Linked DNA regions of Pseudovibrio sp. Tun.PSC04-5.I4. The protein of the gene in region 1 interacts with the protein of each later gene in a pairwise test. Links are inferred from orthologs where the notes say so. Each region holds a gene or a part of one and is shown in the gene's direction. Other genes may lie near its edges.

The links. The genes of interacting proteins can lie anywhere in the genome.
Region 2: the proteins of accC (region 1) and ribD interact in binary tests that used the Escherichia coli proteins (3 or more experiments, as listed by UniProt). The link is inferred for Pseudovibrio sp. Tun.PSC04-5.I4 from one-to-one orthologs.

What each region holds. Positions count from the first base shown.
Region 1 is NZ_FNLB01000006.1:1,790,021-1,793,585, forward strand. Bases 186-3,110 are described here. They hold accC (acetyl-CoA carboxylase biotin carboxylase subunit), read left to right. Parts: upstream 186-926; coding sequence 927-2,294; downstream 2,295-3,110. Other genes in these bases: accB (acetyl-CoA carboxylase biotin carboxyl carrier protein), read left to right, coding at 454-912; aat (leucyl/phenylalanyl-tRNA--protein transferase), read left to right, coding at 2,328-2,999; BLS62_RS13360 (DUF2155 domain-containing protein), read right to left, coding at 3,032-3,110. In the rest of the region: more of BLS62_RS13360, read right to left, coding at 3,111-3,565. UniProt on the Escherichia coli protein: This protein is a component of the acetyl coenzyme A carboxylase complex; first, biotin carboxylase catalyzes the carboxylation of the carrier protein and then the transcarboxylase transfers the carboxyl group to form malonyl-CoA.
Region 2 is NZ_FNLB01000006.1:1,994,640-1,998,175, reverse strand. What follows is about bases 361-3,256. They hold ribD (bifunctional diaminohydroxyphosphoribosylaminopyrimidine deaminase/5-amino-6-(5-phosphoribosylamino)uracil reductase RibD), read left to right. Parts: upstream 361-1,183; coding sequence 1,184-2,329; downstream 2,330-3,256. Other genes in these bases: ribH (6,7-dimethyl-8-ribityllumazine synthase), read left to right, coding at 3,109-3,256; BLS62_RS14320 (riboflavin synthase), read left to right, coding at 2,330-2,953; nrdR (transcriptional regulator NrdR), read left to right, coding at 660-1,145; glyA (serine hydroxymethyltransferase), read left to right, coding at 361-590. Also shown: more of glyA, read left to right, coding at 1-360; more of ribH, read left to right, coding at 3,257-3,536. UniProt on the Escherichia coli protein: Converts 2,5-diamino-6-(ribosylamino)-4(3h)-pyrimidinone 5'-phosphate into 5-amino-6-(ribosylamino)-2,4(1h,3h)-pyrimidinedione 5'-phosphate.

The sequences.
Region 1 (3,565 bases):
GGCCTTTTCCTTAGTCCGCTCTGATCATATAAGAAGACCAGTTGATGTTTATCTGGCTGATTTTACTTTACCATTACGTCAAGTGAACAGCGCCCATTGCACTGAGAATTTGAGTTCGAATTGGGTACGTATACGCAATTTCATTTGCGTACTTTTGAGTAAATCAGAGGGAACGTTGCCCTTTTGCGCGGATAAACACGATATTGCCTTATGCGCAGCTTAGGCACAGCGGATGCATACTTTTTGAAAGTCCGCATCTCGCAAATAGAGAATTAATGGCTATCTGAGCAGGACATAGTTGACTGCTTACATAGTTCATTCAGTCAGAAGATCCTGAGTTTGCTCTGAGCAAAAGGATTTTCGCAGATAATTGACGGCCAACCTTGCTGCAAAATCGCGTTGGGGGCCAAACCGAAAGCACCTGATTGAAATCAGGGCATTTCGAACTGGACGATGAAAACGATGACGAAAGAAACTAAGTTTGATCAGGAACTGATCCGTCAGCTCGCAACTTTGCTGGACGAAACAAACCTGACCGAAATCGAAGTGGAACACAAAGACCTCCGCGTTCGTGTCGCTCGTCAGATGACATTCAGCGCAGCAGCACCGGCTCCAGTTGCCGCTCCTGTACCGGCTGCTCCTGTAGAAATTGCGGTCTCTGCTGACCCTGCGTCTCATCCAGGTGCTGTGACCTCCCCGATGGTTGGTACCGCTTACCTTGCTGCTGAACCTGGCGCTGCAAACTTTATTGAAATTGGCAAGTCCATCAAAAAGGGTGACACGATCCTGATTGTGGAAGCTATGAAAACAATGAACCAGATCCCTGCACCAAAATCTGGTACAGTTTCTGCCATTCTGGTTGACGATGGTCAGCCGGTTGAATTTGGTGAACCACTCATCATCATCGAATGACAGGCGAAATCCCTATGTTCTCAAAGATCCTCATCGCAAACCGCGGCGAGATCGCACTCCGCATCCTTCGGGCCTGTAAAGAGCTTGGCATTCGCACTGTAGCGGTCCACTCTACTGCCGACGAAGATGCAATGCATGTGCGTCTTGCTGACGAAAGTGTTTGTATCGGTCCCCCTGTTGCGCGTGACAGTTACCTCAACATTCCGCAGATTCTGGCTGCCTGTGAAATCACTGGCGCCGATGCGGTACACCCGGGGTACGGGTTCCTCTCTGAGAATGCCCGCTTTGCGGAAATTCTTGAGGCGCACGGCATTACCTTCATCGGCCCAACTTCTGAGCACATCCGTGTGATGGGCGATAAGATTCAGGCCAAGATCACGGCGATCGAACTGGGCATTCCAGTTGTACCAGGGTCCGATGGCGGCATTACCCCCGAAGACGACGTCCACGCTATTGCCAACGAGGTCGGGTATCCGGTTCTTGTAAAGGCTGCAGCAGGCGGCGGGGGCCGCGGTATGAAAGTCGCTCTAACAGCTGCTGACCTCGACGTAGCCATCTCTACAGCCCGTTCAGAATCCAAAGCTGCCTTTGGTGATGACGCTCTGTACATGGAAAAGTACCTTAGCAAACCTCGCCACATTGAGGTGCAGGTCCTTGGTGACGGTCAAGGCAACGCGGTTCACCTTGGTGAACGCGACTGTTCCTTGCAGCGTCGCCATCAGAAGGTTTTCGAAGAGTGTCCATCCCCTGCTCTGAATGAAGAGCAGCGTCATGAAATCGGCGAAATTTGTGCTGACGCCATGCGCAAGCTCAAGTATCGTGGCGCAGGCACCATCGAATTTCTCTATGAAAACAACGAGTTTTATTTCATCGAAATGAACACTCGTTTGCAGGTGGAACATCCTGTAACTGAAATGGTAACTGGCATTGACCTCGTGATCGAACAGATCCGTATCGCTGCCGGCGCAACCCTTTCAATGAGTCAGGAAGATGTACGCTTCACAGGTCACTCCATTGAGTGTCGCATCAACGCGGAACACCCACTGACCTTCGCACCGTCTCCGGGCACGATCACATACTACCACCCACCGGGTGGTTTGGGCGTGCGTGTGGATTCTGGCGTTTATCAGGGCTACAAAGTTCCTCCACACTATGACAGTCTGATCGGTAAGCTCATCGTTCATGGCCGCACGCGTGTGGAATGTATGATGCGCCTGCGCCGTGCTCTCAGCGAATTCGTGGTTGATGGTATCAACACAACGGTTCCGCTGTTCACAGAACTTCTCGACAATCAGGATATCGCCAATGGCGCCTATGATATTCATTGGTTGGAGAAATTCTTGGAAACGCACATCGCAGCACAGAACTCAGAGAAAAACTGAGGAGATCAGTAGAGGAGCAATGACAGTTCCAGCATGGACTTAGAGATTACACCACAAATTCTGCTCAAGGCATATGCTTGTGGCATCTTTCCAATGGCTGAGACTGCGCACTCTCCTGAACTTTTCTGGATAGATCCCGAGCGGCGAGGTATCTTGCCGCTCGACTCATTTCATATCCCTAAGCGACTCTCACGGACGGTTCGCTCAGATCTCTATACAATCCGCGCATCGCGTGATTTTAACTCCATCATTTCCCTCTGCGCCACCACCACTTCAATACGCAAAGAAACATGGATCAACCCTGAAATCAGAAAGCTTTACACGGAGCTTTTTGAAATGGGGTATTGCCATACTATTGAAGTTTATAACGATGCTAAGGAGCTCGTGGGCGGCCTTTATGGTGTTTCCTTGGGCGGAGCATTCTTCGGGGAAAGCATGTTCTCACGAGCGCGAGACGCATCCAAAGTGGCACTTGTCCATCTTTACGCTCGTCTTCTCTATGGAAATTACAAGTTGCTAGATGCTCAATTCGTGACCGAGCACTTGGAGCAGTTTGGAGCTACTGAAGTTCTTAAGCAGGATTACAACACCTTGCTTGACGATGCGCTCACCGTACATGGAGATTTCAACGCACTCCCGCAAGACACGTCCGGCAAACGAATACTGGAAATAATTGCGGAGCTGCGCCCAGCAGCTCAGGCGTAATTAAGATGATTCACGCCGCAAAACAGTCAGTTTTACTGCAGTTTAGCTAGAACTTTTGGCCGGGGAAGCGGAATTTCGCCGGACGCCACAAAATCATCGCCAGCAAGGTCATCAGTTTCCGCAACAATATCAACCGCAGGGCCAGCATATCCTTCAGGCTGCGGCACTGAAGTCGATTTCCTGCAGTTAATCAACCAGATATCATAAACACTGTGCTCAACCGCGTTTACGCCAGGGTTAGATGCAAACATCCAACCACTAAAGATGCGACGCACTTTGCTATCAAGCGTCAACTCATCTACTTCAATAAACGCAGTGGTTTGTGCAGCTTCTGTCAGGGGGCGGGAGTTACAAACGCGCGGTGTCACTTGCAAGGCGCCAAATTGCACTGTTTCATCAATGTACACGTCAAACGTGGTGATCCGGCCTGTAATTTTATCGAGCCCTTTGAAGACAGCAACAGGGTTTTTGACTGGCGTCTGAGCCTGAGCAGGCACCGAAAAAGCTGCTCCGCTTATGAGTGTAGCAAGTGCGCAAAATGCGACACGCCCCAAATATTTACGCAT
Region 2 (3,536 bases), 200 kb from region 1 along the record:
ACAAGACCCTTCGTGGTCCTCGTGGCGGTCTGGTTCTGACCAACGATGCTGACATTGCGAAAAAGATTAACTCCGCGATCTTCCCAGGTCTGCAGGGTGGTCCTTTGATGCATGTGATTGCGGCTAAAGCTGTTGCCTTCGGTGAAGCGCTTCGCCCTGAGTTTAAGACTTACGGCAAAGACGTGATCGAGAACGCACAGGTTCTGGCTCAGACACTGCGTGAGGGTGGTTTGGATATCGTTTCTAACGGTACCGACACACATCTGATGCTGGTTGATCTGCGTCCTATGAACCTGACCGGTAAAGATGCCGAGATTTCTCTGGGCCGTGCAAACATCACCTGTAACAAGAATGGTGTTCCGCTCGATCCTCAGAAACCTACCATTACTTCCGGTATTCGTCTTGGTACGCCAGCAGGTACGACCCGCGGCTTTGGCCCTGAAGAATTCCGTGAAATTGGTAAGTTGATTACCGAGGTTCTGGAAGGTCTGCGTAAGACAAACTCCGTTGAAGGCAACGAAGCTGTGGAAGCACAGGTCAAAGAAAAGGTACTGGCACTCACTGCCCGGTTCCCAATCTATCAAAACTGATTTAAACGAGAAGAGTCGCCGGATACCCATTCGGCGGTTCTTCAATGATTTGCTAAGGAGGCAGGCGAGATGCGTTGTCCGTATTGCGGGGGTGATGACACCCAGGTGAAGGATTCGCGCCCAACCGAGGATAATACTTCTATCCGTCGGCGCAGAGTCTGCCAGACATGTGGTGGTCGCTTTACCACCTTTGAGCGTGTTCAGCTGCGTGAGCTGACTGTTATTAAGCGCAATGGTCGCCGGGTTCCTTTTGATCGCGAGAAGCTGATGCGGTCCGTTTTGATCGCGACTCGCAAACGTCCAGTTGAGCCAGAACGTATAGAGCGTATGGTGAGCGGGTTGGTTCGTCAGCTGGAAAGCTCTGGCGAAAGTGATGTTGTGGCAGAAGATGTTGGGCACTTGGTCATGGAAGGGCTGAAAACCCTTGACGATGTGGCTTATGTGCGGTTCGCTTCCGTTTATAAAAATTTCCGCGAAGCTAAAGATTTTGAAGCGCTGCTGGATGAGTTGAGTGATGCGGACGATGATCCGTTAATGATGCCTCCACGGATCTAAACTCTGGCTTTGCTATTAGTCGTATTCAGGGGGATGCTTTGTCGGGTCACAAAGCGCTAAATGCTGACGAGCTTGCTGAGCACGAACGCTTTATGGCGGCTGCAATCAGCTATGGAATTCGCGCAAAAGGGCAGACGTGGCCCAATCCTCCTGTTGGTGCGCTTCTCACTAAAGATTTTGGGAATGGACCTGTGGTTGTTGGGCAGGGGGCAACTCTGCCTCCGGGCGGCTCACACGCTGAAGTTCTTGCCATCATCGATGCCGGTGAACACGCTAAGGGTGCGACGGCCTATGTAACGCTGGAGCCTTGTGCGCATTATGGCCGGACTGGTCCTTGCGCCCGCGCCCTTGTTGCTGCCGGTGTTTCCCGCGTGATCTATGGTGCTGCTGATCCTAACCCCGCCGTTGCCGGACGTGGCAAGCGGATGCTGGAAGAGGGCGGCGTTGAGGTCATTGTTGGTGTTTTGGAAAAAGAATGCCAGCAAGCTGTTCGGGGGCACATCTGCCGTGTGCTGAAGGATCGCCCTTTTGTTCAGTTGAAAATGGCTGTTTCTAAAGACGGGTACATTGGCAAGCGCGGTGCGGGTCAAGTTTCCATCTCAGGTGCGTTGTCGCGCCAACTGGTTCATGCCATGCGTTCTCAGATGGATGCGATCGTGGTGGGTATCGGAACCGTTCTGGAAGATGATCCGGAACTGAGTTGCCGGTTGCCGGGTCTTGAAGGCCGATCTCCTCAACCTGTTGTGTTTGATAGTTTGGCGCGTATGCCTCTGAAATCCAATCTGGTGCAGAGTGCAGGACATAATTCGCTTTGGGTTGTGGTGGGTGAACATGCGCCCGATCACCGCGTTAGTGCGCTTGAACGGGAAGGCGTGACGGTTATCATCAATGATTGCCTTCGAAATGGTAAGGTGTGTCTTGATAAAGCACTGGAAGCGCTCTACATGCACGGTCTCTCTCAGATTATGGTGGAGGGCGGTGCCGAGCTTGCGCACGGTTTGCTTCAGCAAGATCTGGTTGATGAGCTTATGATTTTTCAAGGAACCACAGACATTGGTTCCGATGGTATTCAACCTTTCGGGTTTGAAGGCCTTGCAAGTTTACAAGACGGTTATAACAAGCAGATGCTTCGCTATGTTGGCGAGGATTTGCTGTGGCGGTATACGCCAAAAGAGAGGTTCTAGGTGTTTACTGGCATCGTTAGTGACGTTGGAACAATCCTTGAGCTGGAGCAGATTGCTGCAGGTCAAAGGACAAAAATTGGCAGTGTCTATGATCCAGACGGGATCGAGATTGGTGCCTCTATTGCGTGTTCTGGCGTGTGCCATACCGTTGTTGCCAAAGGGCGCGACGGTGATCAGGCATGGTTTAGCGTTGAATCTGCGGCGGAAACGCTGGCATTGACGACTGTTGCCAACTGGAAAGTGGGCAAACGGCTTAACCTTGAACGCTCGTTGGCAATGGGAGCCGAGCTTGGCGGCCATCTGGTGCTTGGTCATGTGGATGGCAAAGCCACCATTGTTGAATGCACACGGCACCCCGAGAGCCTTTATCTGAAGTTTGAATGTGCCCCTGAATTTGCACGGTTTATTCCCAAGAAGGGATCCGTTGCATTGGATGGAACCTCTTTGACTGTGAATGAGGCAGAGGGAAACACGTTTTCCGTGTTCTTGATCCCACATACGTTAGAGGTGACCACGTGGTCCGACAGGGCCGCTGGGGACGAGGTTAATTTGGAGGTAGACATGATGGCACGATACGTTGCGCGTCTTGCCGAATTTCCAAGCCTTGCGGAAATCGCAAAATAACTTTATAGCCAAATAATTCCGTTGGAAATAACTGGACAATTTGTTTGGGGCATGGTTCCTGAGCCCACATACGCGGGTGCTGCTGTACCCGTGGCTTACACCGCTTATTTCTGATTGGTTCAGGTTAAACGGGCGTAGGCAGTAGGAGAATAAAAATGAGCGCGAATCCGCACATCCTTGTTATTGAAGCACGTTTTTACGAAGATTTGGCTGACGCCCTGTACGAAGGGGTTGAAGACGTGTTGGAACGGGAAGGTGCCCGGATCTCGCGTTTGTCTGTTCCAGGTGTGTTAGAAGTTCCTGTTGCGCTTTCCATGGCGTTAACTGCAATGGAAAATGGCGAAGCAGATTATGACGGTTTTGTTTTACTCGGTGTCGTAATTCGTGGTGAAACCAGCCACTACGACATCGTTTCTAACGAGTCGGCTCGTGCTATTATGGATCTGGCGATTGATGCTTGTGTTGCAGTTGGTAACGGCATCCAAACGGTTGAGAACAATGATCAGGCATGGGCTCGCGCCAGCCTTTCTAAAAAGAATAAGGGCGGCGGTGCTGCTGAGGCTTGTTTGGCTATGATACGTGT